Regions from separate parts of the Streptomyces crystallinus genome, predicted to be linked through region 2. Evidence: riboswitches for the same ligand, from Rfam matches in the RefSeq annotation. Region 2 holds a riboswitch; each other region holds the start of a gene.

Region 1 (4,746 bases), on a different contig from region 2:
CGCGCTGCGGGATCTCCCACGCCGTGCGGTAGAGCGCGCGCACGTCGGCGGGGATCCAGCTGAAGTCCTGGACCGAGCCGCTGGCCTCGCGCAGCGCCTCGCGGGACTGCGCGTCCCACACGCCGAGCTTCTTCAGGTCCTCCACCAGGTAGCCGTTGACCTGGAGGAACTCACCCGACAGCGTCTCGCGCTTGAAGAGGTTGGAGACCTGCGGCTCGATGCACTCGTACACCCCGGCGATGGAGGCGATGGTCGCGGTCGGGGCGATCGCGAGCAGCAGCGAGTTGCGCATGCCCACCGAGGCGATCCGCTCGCGCAGCGCCGCCCAGCGCTCCGGCCAGTTCAGCTCGACGTCGTAGTGGTCGGGGTGCAGCACACCGCGAGCCGTACGGGTCTTCTCCCAGGCGGGCAGCGGGCCCGAGCGCTCGGCGAGGTCGCAGGACGCCTCGTACGCGGTGAGCATGATGCGCTCGGCGAGCTTGGTGGAGAGCGCCTTCGCCTCGGGGGAGTCGAAGGGCAGGCGCAGCTTGAAGAAGACGTCCTGGAGGCCCATCGCGCCCAGGCCCACCGGACGCCACTTGGCGTTGGAGCGGCCGGCCTGCTCGGTCGGGTAGAAGTTGATGTCGACGACGCGGTCCAGGAACGTCACGGCGGTGCGGACGGTCGCGTCCAGGCGCTCCCAGTCGATCTCGCCGGACGCCAGTACGAAGGCGCCGAGGTTGACCGAGCCGAGGTTGCAGACGGCCGTCTCGCCGTCGTCGGTGACCTCCAGGATCTCGGTGCAGAGGTTGGAGGAGTGGACCGTGTGGCCGGGCTCCGCCGTCTGGTTGGCGGTGCGGTTGGAGGCGTCCTTGAACGTCATCCAGCCGTTGCCGGTCTGCGCCAGGGTGCGCATCATCCGGCCGTACAGGTCCCGGGCCTGGATGGTCTTCTGCGCGAGACCGGCCGCCTCGGCCCTGCGGTAGGCGGCGTCGAACTCCTCGCCCCACAGGTCGACCAGCTCGGGCACGTCGGCGGGGGAGAACAGCGACCAGGTGCCGTCCGCGTCGACGCGGCGCATGAACTCGTCCGGGATCCAGTGCGCCAGGTTCAGGTTGTGCGTACGCCGGGCGTCCTCACCGGTGTTGTCGCGCAGCTCCAGGAACTCCTCGATGTCGGAGTGCCAGGTCTCCAGGTAGACCGCCGCCGCGCCCTTGCGCCGGCCGCCCTGGTTGACGGCCGCGACCGAGGCGTCCAGCGTCTTCAGGAACGGCACGATGCCGTTGGAGTGGCCGTTGGTCCCCCGGATGAGCGAGCCGCGCGAGCGGATGCGGGAGTACGAGAGGCCGATGCCGCCCGCGTGCTTGGAGAGCCGGGCCACCTGGTGGTAGCGGTCGTAGATCGAGTCCAGCTCGTCCAGCGGGGAGTCCAGCAGATAGCAGCTGGACATCTGCGGGTGGCGGGTGCCGGAGTTGAAGAGCGTGGGGGAGGACGGCAGGTAGTCGAGCCGGCTCATCAGCCGGTACAGCGAGCCGACCTCGTCGAGCGCGCGCACCGAGTCGTCCTCGGCCAGGCCCGCCGCGACCCGGAGCATGAAGTGCTGCGGGGTCTCGACGACCTGACGGGTGATCGGGTGCCGCAGCAGATAGCGGGAGTAGAGGGTGCGCAGACCGAAGTAGCCGAAGCGGTCGTCGGCGCCCTCCGCGAGGGAGGCCTCGACCAGCGCGTCGAGCCGGGCCGAGTGCAGCCGTACGAAGTCGGCGGTGCGGTCCGCGATCAGGCCCTCGCGGTGGCCGACCTCGACCGACTCGGAGAACGAGACCGAGCCCTGGCTCGCGGCCTCCTCGGCGATCGTGAGCGTCAGCAGCCGGGCGGCGAGGCGGGAGTACGCCGGGTCCTCGGAGATCAGACCGGCGGCGGCCTCGGTGGCGAGCCCACGCAGCTCCGCCTCGTCCGAGCGCGCGTTGCGGCCGCGCAGCGCGGCGGCGGCGACCCGGCCGGGGTCGGTGTCCGGCAGATCGGCGGTGAGGTCGGTCAGGGTCCGCAGCAGGGCGGTCCCGGGGGCATCGGCCGGCTCTTCGGCGATCGCTGAGGCGGGATCCGCAGGGGCGATGGTCACGTGGGGGCACTCCTCGCTCGGCACGGGGCCTGGCGAGTGTGCGGGCACACGGACACACCCCCTCGGGGGTACGCCGCGTCCACTGCCCATTCCGCGAGGCCCGGACGTCTGGCACCCGGACCGGATGGCCAGGGCGCGCTGTTCGGCAGGTCCTCGGACTGAACAAGTACGCAAATACGTACCAGTACACCGTTGCGGGACAGTTCCGGATTTGCACCGGATTCCCCTGCGGCGACAGCGAGCACGAGCATACATCTTGTGCCGGGCTGTCGTGGCGCCCCCACATGTTGTGTCGCCCCCGTGTCGGGCGATGCCATTTGGGTAGCCGTTTGACTGCGGGCCGTCTCGGGCTGGGCGCGCAGTTCCCCGCGCCCCTAAGGGGGTTGGGAGCGCGGCAATCCCAACCTGCGGGCAGTCGTGGGCATTCCCGGGACAGGCGAAAGCGGGCCGCCGGGAGACCCCGGTGGCCCGCTTTCGTCCCGCTCGTGTCAGTGCGCCGAGCCCGCCGTCGCCGGGGGGAGTTCCGTCTGTACGCCCGGGTCGCCCGCGTCCGCCGTGTAGTCCTCCGGGGACGTCTCGTCGACGCCGTCGGGGGCCTTCAGGGCCCGCAGGACGACCGTGAGGACCACGGTGACCGCCACGTTCAGGACGAACGCCGTGAGGCCGATGTAGCCGATCTCCCCGATGCCGGGGATCTCCTTGGAGCTGCCGCCGAAGTGCTTCTGGGTGGGCGAGGCCACCCCGTACGCGGCGAGCGTGCCGTAGAGCATGCCGACCGCCCAGCCCGCCAGCAGCGCCCAGCGATGGAACCAGCGGGTGAACAGACCGCCGACCAGCGCCGGGAACGTCTGGAGGATCCAGATGCCGCCGAGCAGCTGGAAGTTGATCGCGACCGTCTTGTCCATGGTCAGGACGAAGACCAGCGCGCCCACCTTCACCAGGAGCGAGACCAGCTTGGAGACCTTGGTCTCCTGCTCGGGCGTGGCGTCCGGCTTGAGGAAGTCCTTGTAGATGTTGCGGGTGAACAGGTTCGCGGCCGCGATCGACATGATCGCCGCCGGGACGAGCGCGCCGATGCCGATCGCCGCGAACGCCACGCCCGCGAACCATTCCGGGAACATGTCCTCGAACAGCTGCGGGATCGCCAGCTGGCCGTTCTTGACCTTGACCCCGGCCGCGATCGCCATGAAGCCGAGCAGCGCCAGCAGGCCCAGCATCAGCGAGTACAGCGGCAGGATCGTGGTGTTGCGGCGGATGACGTTGCGGCTGCGGGAGGAGAGGGTCGCCGTGATCGAGTGCGGGTACATGAACAGCGCCAGCGCCGAGCCCAGGGCAAGCGTGGCGTAGGTCCACTGGCTCTTGTCGCCGGGCACCAGCGCACCCGTGGGCTTCCCGGCCGCGTTGGGCGTCTCGAACTTGTGCCGGGCCGCCGCGAAGATGTCGTCGAAGCCGCCGAGCTTGATCGGGATGTAGATGATCGCCACCAGGATGACGATGTAGATGAGCGTGTCCTTCACGAACGCGATCAGTGCGGGCGCGCGCAGACCCGAGGAGTACGTGTACGCGGCGAGCACCGCGAACGCGATCAGCAGCGGCAGGTCCTTGAGGAACCAGTTGCCGGAGCCGCCGATGCCCATCACGTCCAGCACCGCCTGGATGCCGACCAGCTGGAGCGCGATGTAGGGCATCGTGGCGAGGATGCCGGTGACGGCCACCGCGAGCGAGAGGCCCTTGGAGCCGAACCGGCCGCGCACGAAGTCCGAGGTCGTCACATAGCCGTGCTTGTGCGAGACCGACCAGAGCCGGGGCAGGAACGTGAAGATCAGCGGGTAGACCAGGATCGTGTACGGCACCGCGAAGAAGCCGGCCGCGCCCGCCGCGTACACCGCCGCCGGGACCGCGACGAAGGTGTACGCCGTGTAGAGGTCGCCGCCGAGCAGGAACCAGGTGACCCAGGTACCGAACGAGCGCCCGCCGAGGCCCCATTCGTCGAGGCTGTGCTCGTTCTCGGCGCGGCGCCAGCGGGCGGCCATGAAGCCGATGACCGTGACGGCCAGGAAGAAGAAGATGAAGACGCCGAGCGCGACGCCGTTGACGCCGCCTTCCGCTGCGAGAGTCACTTGCCCTCACCCGCCTTGCGGCCCTGCTGGTCGTGCTGCCACAGCCTGTACGCCAGCATCGTCAGCGCGGTCGAGATGACCACCCACAGCATCTGGTACCAGTAGAAGAACGGGATCCCGGCGAGGGCCGGGTCGACCTTCGCGTACGAACCGACCCAGAGCATCGCCACGAAGGGCGCGATCAGACAGAGCGCGATGATCACGCGCACCGGCGTGATCACCGCTCTCCGTTCCTGCGTTGTGTCCGGCATGGTGGCTTCGTCCCCTCACTGTGCTCACCTGTGGTAATGCGCACGAAATCTAGGGGACGGAAACCCGCCACGGAACCCCTGTACCGGATACCGGACGTCGGATCGTGGGTCAGTCGGTGGGGCGCTTGAGGCGGGCGACGAACTTGTAGCGGTCGCCCCGGTAGACCGAGCGCACCCACTCCACCGGTTCGCCGTTGCCGTCGATGGAGTGCCGGGAGAGCATCAGCATCGGCAGACCGACGTCCGTGCCGAGCAGCCCGGCCTCGCGCGGGGTGGC
Region 2 (4,746 bases):
CCAACGCCGACAATCTGCGCTCGATGAACGAGTGGCTGGCGATCGGCAGGGCCACGTCTGTGGCTGAACTCACCCAGGCGCACCAGACCTACCAGGGCATCCCCTGGACGTACACGATCGCCACGGACTCCAACGGCACCGCGTACTTCAACGACTCCTCCGCCGTGCCCCATGTCACCGACGACCAGCTGGAGCGGTGCTCCCTGCCGGGCGCGGACGAGGATCTGCCAGGGGTGCTCGACGGGTCCACCTCGGCCTGCGACTGGGGCAGCGACCCGGACGCGGCCGTCCCGGGCGTCTTCGGCCCCGGCCACCAGCCCCGGCTGACCCGGACCGACTACGTGGCCAACTCCAACAACGACTCGGCGCTGACCAACCCCGAGGCGCCGCTCACGGGGTACCCGCGGATGTACCACGCCGGGGGGCCGATCGGCCCACGCGCCCAGCTCGGGCTCCAGATGATCGCGGGCCGGCGCGACGGCAGCGACGGACTCGGGGCGCCGGGCTTCACCCTGCCCACGCTCCAGGCGAGCATGCTCGGCAACCGCAACCACACGGCGGAGCTGGGCCGGGACGACGCGGTCGCGATGTGCCGCGCACACCCCGTCCTGACCGCCACCGACGGCACCGAGGTGGATGTGCGCGCCGCCTGTGACGTCCTCGCGGCCTGGGACATGCGCGACGACCCGGACAGCCGCGGAGCCGTCCTGTGGAAGGCGTTCCGCACCCGGGTGGGCGGCCCGTACCCCTGGTGGCGCGTGGCGTACGACCCGGCTCAGCCGCTCACCACCCCGCGCGGGCTCAACGGGGACGAACCGAGGGTGCGCGGCGCGCTTGCCGACGCCGTCCGCCAACTGGCCGCCGGCAAACTGCCTCTGGACGCGCCGATCGGCGCTCTCCAGCGGTGGGCGGGGATACCGCTGCCCGGCTGCTCGGGTGGGGAGGGCTGCTTCAACGTCGTGAACGCCACGCCCACGGCGGGCAGCGGCGGCGCCACACGCCCGAGCTCCCCGGACGACCACGCCTCCGGCTCCAGCTTCATCATGGCGACGGAGCTGACGCCCCAGGGGCCCCGTACCCGTACGATCCTCACCTACGGGCAGTCGGCCAACCCCGCGTCGCCCCACTACACCGACCAGACCGTCCTGTTCTCCCAGAAGCGCTGGGTCACCGAGCGGTTCACGGAGGCGGAGATAGCCGCCGACCCGCGGCTGCGGACCACGGTCCTGCGGGGCTGAGAGCGCGGCGGCCGCCGGAGGCGCGGGCGCAGGGGTCCCGACCGGTACGCGCCATCCCCAGAGTTGGGGATACCGCGGGCCGGTTGGCGGCTCCTAGTCTGAGCGAGACGGGAGCGCCCCCCACCCACCGCACGGGGGGCGCTCCGGTGCCGAGACCGCGAGCGGAGACCGGGAGCATGCGATGGAGCACGCGAACATGGTTGCCGATGGCCCACAGTCCGTCATCTGGGACATCACCTACGCCTGTCCGCTGCGCTGCACCCACTGCTACTCGGAGTCCGGCAGGCGCCCCTCACGGCAGGTGAGCCATGACGACATGCTGCGGATCGCCGACGCCGTGATCTCCCTGGGCCCGGTCCAGGTCACCCTCGCCGGGGGAGAACCACTGCTGGTCAAGGGGGTGTTCGAGGTCGCGGAACGCCTGACGCGGGCAGGTATCTCGGTGCTCGTGTACACCGGCGGCTGGAACTTCCAGCCGTGGATGACCGAGGAGCTGGCGCGCGTCTGCGGCAGGGTCGTGGTGAGCGTCGACGGTCCCACGCCCGAGGTGCACGACCGGATCCGCGGCAGGGCGGGTTCGTTCGGGCGGGCGATGCGAGCGCTGGCGCTGCTGGAGGCCGGAGCACGGGAGCGGGCCGAACGTGGCGACCGCCCGCTCCCGTTCGCGGTCGACTGCGCGGTCGTACGGAGCAACGTCGACCGGCTGGAGGAGTTCTGTACGGACATCCTGCCGCGCTTCCCGCATCTGAGCTCCCTCGACTTCGGCGCCGCCGTGCCGTCGGGGCTCGGCAGCCGCACCGGATACGCCGAGCACGAGCTGCTCTCGGACGAACAGCTCGCCCGGCTCGGCAGCGAGGAACAGCGCGCACGGCTCCAGGCGCTGGCACCGGCCACGGTCAGGGTCGGCACGTCGACCAACTTCTCCTTGCAGATGAATCCCGAACAGGTGGCGCGCGGGCTCGACTTCCGGTCGGTGCAGATCGAGCCGGACGGGCAGGTGCGAGCGATGCTCATCTACGAGGGCACGGTCGGCAATCTGCTGGAGGAGCCCCCGGCGGAGCTGTGGCGGCGTGCGGTGGAACGGTGGACCGACCCGTTCGTGGTCGAGGCGCTCTCCGACGCGGGGACCATGCGGAGCTGGGCCGAGGCGGTCCGGCGCATCGACTACCACTTCGGCTCGGACGCCGTGCGTGCCCGTATCGACCGCCGTCCGGTGTTCACCGCGCCGACGGCGGGGTGAGAGCGGTGTCGGGCGCGGAGGGCGAGCCACCGCCCCCCGGGAGCCCTCCGACGCTCGGTCCGAGCTGGGCCCGCGCTCGGCGCGACCGGTGGACGAGATCCCTCCGCTTGCCCCGGAGTGTGATCTGCAATACCCCCACCCACAGCCAGACTTGCAGGTGGGGCGGGTCGCACCTACGGTTGGCGAGCCGTGGTGTTCGGGAAGACCGGTGCAAGACCGGAGCGGCCCTCGCCACTGTGATCGGGCCCCATGACGTTCAGGCCATGAACGGCTTCGGGTAGCCCGCCCCGTTGTGCCACTGGTGGCCGTGAGGCCGCTGGGAAGGCAGGGGCGGTGCGACACCCGGAAGCCAGGAGACCGGCCACGGCATCTCGCGTAATGATCCACGAGGTGCTGGAGCGTGAACGAAATGACCCTGCCCGCCGCCACCCCTCCCACCGCCTTCCACTGGCGGCGGGAGGACACCGTCCGCACCGCCTGGCTGCTGGTGGTGATCGCCGCCCTGCACGTCGTGGCGTTCGGCATCCTCTTCCTGCTCGTGGTGCCCCAGCACTACGAGGTCGGCTCCAAGACGTTCGGCCTCGGGCTGGGCGTCACCGCCTACACCCTCGGCATGCGGCACGCCTTCGACGCCGACCACATCGCCGCGATCGACAACACCACCCGCAAGCTGATGGCCGACGGCAAGCGGCCGGTGTCGGTCGGCTTCTGGTTCGCGCTCGGGCACTCCAGCGTCGTCGTCGCCATGGCGGCGCTGGTCGCCGGGGGCGCACAGCTCGCGGGCACCCTGATGAACGACGAGTCGCAGACCCACCAGACCCTCGGCATCGTCGGAACGACCGTCTCCGGATCGTTTCTCTATCTCATCGCCGCGCTCAACCTGCTGGCGCTCGTGGGTATCCTGCGGGTCTTCCGGGCCATGCGCGCCGGGACGTACGACGAGGCCGAGCTGGAACAGCACCTGGACTCACGGGGGTTCATGAACCGCCTCCTGGGCCGCTTCACCAAGTCGATCACCCGGCCCGGCCAGATGTACCCGCTGGGCTTCCTCTTCGGGCTCGGCTTCGACACGGCCACCGAGGTCACGCTGATGGTGATGGCCGGATCGGGCGCGGCCGCCGGGCTGCCCTGGTACGCCGTGCTGTGTCTGCCGCTGCTGTTCGCGGCGGGGATGAGCCTGTTCGACACCATCGACGGCACGTTCATGAACTTCGCCTACCAGTGGGCCTTCTCCAACCCGGTGCGCAAGGTGTTCTACAACCTGACCATCACCGGGCTCTCCATCGCCGTGGCCTTCCTGATCGGGACGATCGAGCTGGTGGGCGTGTTGCACGACAAGCTCGATCTGCGGGACGGGTTCACCGGCTGGGTCGCGGGCCTCGACCTGGACAACGTCGGCTTCATCATCGTCGGCCTGTTCGTCGCGGTGTGGGCCGCGGCCCTGGCGTACTGGCGGTTCGCCAAGGTCGAGCAGCGGTGGGCGGTACGGGTGGCCACGGCCGCCGAAGTGCCCGGACAGGACCGGCCCGCCGACGCCGCACCCGCGTCCGCCTCGGACGTCACCTGAAGGCGACGACGTTGTCCGCCGCCCACTGGGCGAACGTCCGTGGTGCCCGGCCGAGGACGCGCTCCACGTCCGCGCTCACCCGTCGCTCCTCGGGCGTGGGTTCGCCGAGGATGCCGAGCGTGCTCTCGACGACCGGCTCCGGCATGAAGCGCAGCAGCAGTTCCCGCGCCTCGGCCCGGCTCTGCTCGACGAACCGCACCGGCAGCCCCAGCGCCCCACCGATCGCCGCCGCTTGCCTGCGCGGCGAGACGGGCGCGGGTCCGGTGAGTTCGTACGTCCGGCCCGCGTGACTCCCGTCGCGCAGGCAAGCGGCGGCGACCGCCGCGATGTCGGCCGGGTCGACCACCGGCAGGCCGACGTCGCCGAAGGGTGCCGTCACCGTCCGCTCGGCGCGGATCGAGGGCGCCCACATAGAGGCGTTGGAGGCGAACCCGCTCGGCCGCAGCACCGTCCACGCCAGGCCCGACTCCCGTACGGCCTCCTCGAAGGAGCGCAGCGGGGCGTGTGCGACGGAGTGCGGGCGCGTCGCGGTGGCCTGCGAGGACTGGAGGACCACCCGCCGGATTCCGGCGGCCCGCGCCGTGTCGAGGATGGCGTACGGGTCGAGACCCTCGCCGTCGCCCGCGACAAGCAGATACAGCGCGTCGGCGCCGTCGAACGAGCGCTTGAGGGTCTCGGGCCGGGCCGGATCGGCCTGCTGG
Region 3 (4,746 bases), 560 kb from region 2:
CGCACACAGCTGACCTGCGACAACCCTGCTGCGGCACACTCGTTGCCGCGCCAGTCTGCGACTGTCGCAGACAAGGGCCACTGACCATGACCCAAAGGGGGAAAGACATGCGCAAAGGCTGGATGAGGAAGGCGTTCGTCAGCACGGCGCTCGCAGTGACACTGTCCGGCGCCGGCCTGGCGGGCGCGAGCGCGGCAGCGCCCGCACACCCGAGCGCCGTGCCGGTCACCACTGCGTCGGCGCAGATCCTCGCGGTGCACAACTTCGGCCTCAGCTCCGCGCAGGCGAAGAACGTCCAGCGCTGGCTGCACACCTACTGGGGCTACAACGACGGCATCGACGGCCAGCTCGGCATCAACAGCTGGAAGGCTTTCCAGAGGTGCCTCAAGACCCACTGGGGCTACACGGACAAGATTGACGGCGACCCCGGCCCCAACACCGTGATGGCCCTCCAGCGGCTCCTGCGTAACTACGGCTACACCGACAAGATCGACGGGGACCCGGGCCCCAACACGCAGGCGGCCTTCAAGCGCTTCGCCGATACCATCTAGCCGCCGCGTCGCCACGGCTGTGGCCACCCGAACCACGGGCGGCCACAGCCGTGCACAGGCGAAGGGTGCGGCGCAGGCATCCGGGCCGGCCGCAGATACCGACCGTACGCACCAAGGATCCTCGCCTCGTTCAGTCCGTGCCCACGACGGCCGGACGGGCCGGATGCGCCGGCCCGAGGAAGACCGCGATTCCGTTCCCCTCAGGTGCTGGGTGGGTGGCCTGGGCCCAGCCCAGGCGCCGGTAGAAGCGGACGACGTCGGGGGCACGGACCGAGGTGAGCAGCCAGCAGCGGCCGTCGGGTGCGTCGCCGGTCACCGCGTGCAGGAGGGCCGCGCCGACGCCACGGCCGCGCGCCGCACCGGCCACGGCGAGCTCGTCGACCTCCCGACCGCCGCACAGCCAGTCCGCCGTGCGCTCCGCGCCCAGGGCGGCAGCGGCCTGCGGGTAGCAACGGCCGGACGGGAAGGGGGCGGAGGTCGTCCAGGCGGTGGCCATACCGACGACCGTCTCCGCGTCGAAGGCCAGGGCCGCCACGAAGCCCGGGCGCGTGACATCGTCGGCCAACCGCCGTATATAGGTGTCCGCGACGGTGGCGTCCTCGTTCCATGGGTGTCGGCTGAAGGCATCGGCGTACACCCGTCGTATGTCCGCGCCGCGTGAGAGCAGTTCCGTACCCGCGACCGGGCGTATGACCAGCCCTCTCATGCGGCGCTCGCGGCGGGGCGGGCGAGCGGGTGCAGAAAGGCGTACTCCAGCGGGGCGGACGGGTCGATGGAGATGTCCAGCTGAGCCGGGGCGGCGTCGGCCCGTACCAGCAGGTCGCCCACGGCCGCGATCATCGCCCCGTTGTCGGTGCACAGCGTCAGCGGCGGCACCCGCAGTTCCACACCCGCGATCGCACAACGCTCCTCCGCGAGCGCCCGCACCCGCGAGTTGGCGGCCACCCCGCCCACGACCACGAGGGTGCGCACGTCGTACTCCCGGCAGGCGGCCAGCGCCTTGCGGGTCAGCACGTCGGCGACGGCCTCCTGGAGGGAGGCGGCGCCGTCGGCCAGCGGGATCTCCTCGCCGGACTGCCGGTGGCGTTCGGCCCAGCGTGCGGCGGCGGTCTTCAAGCCGGAGAAGGAGAAGGCGTACGGATCGTCGCGTGGGCCGGTCAGCGGGCGCGGGAAGGCCACCGCGCACGGGTCGCCCTCACGGGCGGCCCGGTCGATGGCGGGCCCGCCCGGATACGGCAGCCCGAACACCCGGGCCACCTTGTCGAAGCACTCCCCCGCCGCGTCGTCGACGGTGTCGCCGAGGTGCAGGATCGGGTCGCGTACGAGGTCCCGCACCAGCAGCAGCGAGGTGTGCCCGCCCGACACGATCAGCACCATGCACGGATTCGGCAGCGGCCCGTGCTCCAGCGTGTCCGCCGCCACGTGCCCGGCCAGGTGGTGCACCCCGTACAGCGGCACACCGGCGGCGTACGCGAGCGTCTTCGCTCCGGCGAGACCGACTTGGAGGGCGCCGGAGAGGCCGGGGCCGGTGGTGACGGCGACGGCGTCGATGTCGCGCAGCCGCAACCCCGCCTGGTCGAGGGCCTCCTGGACCACGGGATTGAACGCCTGGAGGTGCGCACGGGCGGCGATCTCCGGCACGACCCCGCCGAACCGCGCGTGCTCGTCCATGCTCGACGCCACGACGTGCGCGAGCAGCCGCCCGCCGGACACGATCCCGGCCCCGGTCTCGTCGCACGACGACTCGATGCCCAGCACCACCGGAGCGCCCACGTCAGCCTCTTTCGCATATCAATCGTTCTTGCAACCTATGTGCAATAAGATACGGGGCAGGCGCACCGCACGGCTCTTCCGGCCCGTGATGTGAGACGTACGCCATCCGGCCGGGCCGCCGAAACGCCCGGGGCCGTGACCTAGGCTGAGAGCGCAGCTGGTTCGCCCCGCCCGCCAGGCGGGATGCGTCGTAAGAGGGAACCCGGTGGGAATCCGGGACTGCCCCGCAGCGGTGAGCGGGAACGACCGCCGTCATACGCACTGGGACCGACAACGGTCCTGGGAAGCGACGGCCAGTAGATGCCTCGTACATGTCGTTCGTACGGTGGCGTGCCCGTGAGTCCGAAGACCTGCCGCTGCCCGTGCGCGACGAGCGCGTGCGGAGAATCGGTGGCCTCGTGGGCGGGCCGGCGGCAGCGGGCACCTACCGAGCCCGCCCTCCCTCGCGTCCGCGGTACGCCGCCGGGTCGATCCACGACTCGCGAAGGAGAGTTCCGTGACCGCGGACATCACCGCAGGCCCCCGCGCCCACAAGGCGCCGGCCGACTCCCGGGTGACCCTCGCCCACATCATGAGCGAGCACGACACCAACCTCTACGGCACCATTCACGGCGGCGTCGTCATGAAGCTGATCGACGACGCGGCGGCGGCCTCGGCGGGCCGCCACGCCGACGGGCCGGCCGTGACGGTCTCCGTGGACCGCATGACGTTCCTCGCCCCCGCCCGCGCCGGGGACCTCCTGACCGTCCACGCCCTCCTCGAACGCGCCGGCCGGACCTCGATGACGGTGGCCGTACGCGTCACCGCCGAGCGCTGGAACGCCACCACCACTCCCCCCACCGAAGTGGCCACCGCCCGCCTGAGCTTCGTGGCCATCGACAGCGAGGGCCGGCCACGGCCCGTTCCCGGTCTACTGGAGTCATAGACACGTCCTTCACCGGACGGACCTGGCCCTCCCCCGCCCCGGGGTCACGTGCTGAGCAGTCGGTTGAAGAACGAGCGGTACTGCTGAAGTGCCACGCGAAGGTCCTCGGTCGCCACCTCCTCGCCGCGGTGCCACTGGCTCTCGAGGTCGCGCTTGTGTGCCGAGAAGGTGGTGGCCAGTGCCTGCATCGTCTCGGCGACCAACTGGTCGGCCGCGTTGACGGAGTCCCTGGGGTCGTCGACGAACTGGCTCTGGATCTGCTGCCACCTGGCACGGAACTCCTCCTGTTCCGCTCCCAGCAGGGGTTCGTTCTCCTCCGGCGGTGCCGAGTCCCCGCCTCCGTCGGAGGGGGCCCGCCCGGCGTCGTCCTGTCGGTCCCCCAGGTCGGCGGTGGCTTCTCCGGGATACGCCGGCGGGGTGTCGGCGAGCTCTGAAGCCTCGCTGCTCTCGCTCTCGATGTCCTGCCGCCCGGTGCCGGCGAGGTCCTCCGTGGACAGAGCGCCGCTGTCATCGGGTCGGGGTGTCTCCGTGCTGCCCATCTCTACACATCCATCCCTGTGTACATCAATCCCTCTGTCTGTCGATCACGCGGTCGGTCCGTCACGCGTCATGGCGGGTGTCCGCTGGATCGAAGGCGCTGCCCCTGCGGCGCACCCTACCGTCGGCCGCGAGCTCATTCCGCGCCCCTGCCCGGCCGGTCTCCGTTGTGCAGCAGTTCCTCGAACAGCGCGCGGTAGTGCACCATCGCGCCGCGCAGCTCCTCCGTGGTCGCCTCGTGACGGCTGCTGCGCTCGTTGACGTCATGCGCGGCGCGGTAGTGCTCCAGGGTTCTCCCGTGCTCGACGGACAGGTCCTTGAGCTGCTGCTCGTACCCTTCTGTCGGGTAGCCGCGCTCGCCCATGAGCGTCGTCACCAGCCGGTCGGCGTCGTGTACGGCGTCGTCGGGCCGGTCGACGAACTGTTCCTGCACGCGGGCCCAGTCCAGGGAGTAGCGGTCGCGGACAGCAGCCGGCAGCGGCTTGATGTCCAGCGCATCGTGGCGCTCCTCGCGCTCACGCAGCTCCTGCTCGCCGGCCCGACGGCTGTCCCGCGCCTCCACAGTGCGCTCGTACTCGGGGCCGAACCGCTCCTGGAGCTCGCGGCGACGGCGCACCATGACCACGCGCGCTGCCACCGCGCACGCGGCGAGCACCAGCACGGCGGCGACAATGATGATGACCACGACGGTGACGGACATCGAGTCCTCCGCTCGTTGGCCGGCCCGGCGCACTGACAAGAGGTGCCGCACACCAACGCCGACGGTTGTCGTATGGCGGACCTTCTTCTCCATCGATAGCGCCGTCGTCCGCCGACAGCGTGCCCAGCGGGAACACGGCCGGCCCCCACGCGCTCGGCCAGTCACCGCCGTCTGGATCTTCGCGGTGGCCACGAGGGTGGGCGCGGCCCAGGAGAGCCGTGATCACGTACGACTCCGACAGTGGTACGGACAGTGACCTC

What was found. Region 2 has a riboswitch for cobalamin ahead of nicT (Nickel transporter NicT). Riboswitches for the same ligand answer to the same signal wherever they lie in the genome.
Region 1: it holds a riboswitch for cobalamin, as region 2 does, so the genes downstream of both, ABD236_RS20550 (ribonucleoside-diphosphate reductase subunit alpha) here and nicT (Nickel transporter NicT) in region 2, are expected to answer to the same signal.
Region 3: it holds a riboswitch for cobalamin, as region 2 does, so the genes downstream of both, ABD236_RS11170 (acyl-CoA thioesterase) here and nicT (Nickel transporter NicT) in region 2, are expected to answer to the same signal.

Annotation. Positions count from the first base shown of each region.
Region 1 covers NZ_BAAACA010000025.1:102,618-107,363, forward strand. Annotated here, with positions in the region: gene ABD236_RS20550 (ribonucleoside-diphosphate reductase subunit alpha) at 1-2,098, opposite strand, end outside; cobalamin riboswitch at 2,226-2,355, opposite strand; gene mctP (monocarboxylate uptake permease MctP) at 2,587-4,218, opposite strand; gene ABD236_RS20560 (DUF3311 domain-containing protein) at 4,215-4,469, opposite strand; gene ABD236_RS20565 (GntR family transcriptional regulator) at 4,579-4,746, opposite strand, start outside.
Region 2 covers NZ_BAAACA010000014.1:699,637-704,382, reverse strand. Annotated here, with positions in the region: gene ABD236_RS13750 (penicillin acylase family protein) at 1-1,238, shown strand, start outside; gene ABD236_RS13745 (radical SAM protein) at 1,435-2,478, shown strand; cobalamin riboswitch at 2,652-2,858, shown strand; gene nicT (Nickel transporter NicT) at 2,888-4,045, shown strand; gene ABD236_RS13735 (NAD(P)H-binding protein) at 4,038-4,746, opposite strand, start outside.
Region 3 covers NZ_BAAACA010000014.1:136,630-141,375, forward strand. Annotated here, with positions in the region: gene ABD236_RS11155 (peptidoglycan-binding domain-containing protein) at 108-551, shown strand; gene ABD236_RS11160 (GNAT family N-acetyltransferase) at 682-1,257, opposite strand; gene tsaD (tRNA (adenosine(37)-N6)-threonylcarbamoyltransferase complex transferase subunit TsaD) at 1,254-2,312, opposite strand; cobalamin riboswitch at 2,466-2,695, shown strand; gene ABD236_RS11170 (acyl-CoA thioesterase) at 2,821-3,249, shown strand; gene ABD236_RS11175 (hypothetical protein) at 3,294-3,788, opposite strand; gene ABD236_RS11180 (hypothetical protein) at 3,923-4,486, opposite strand.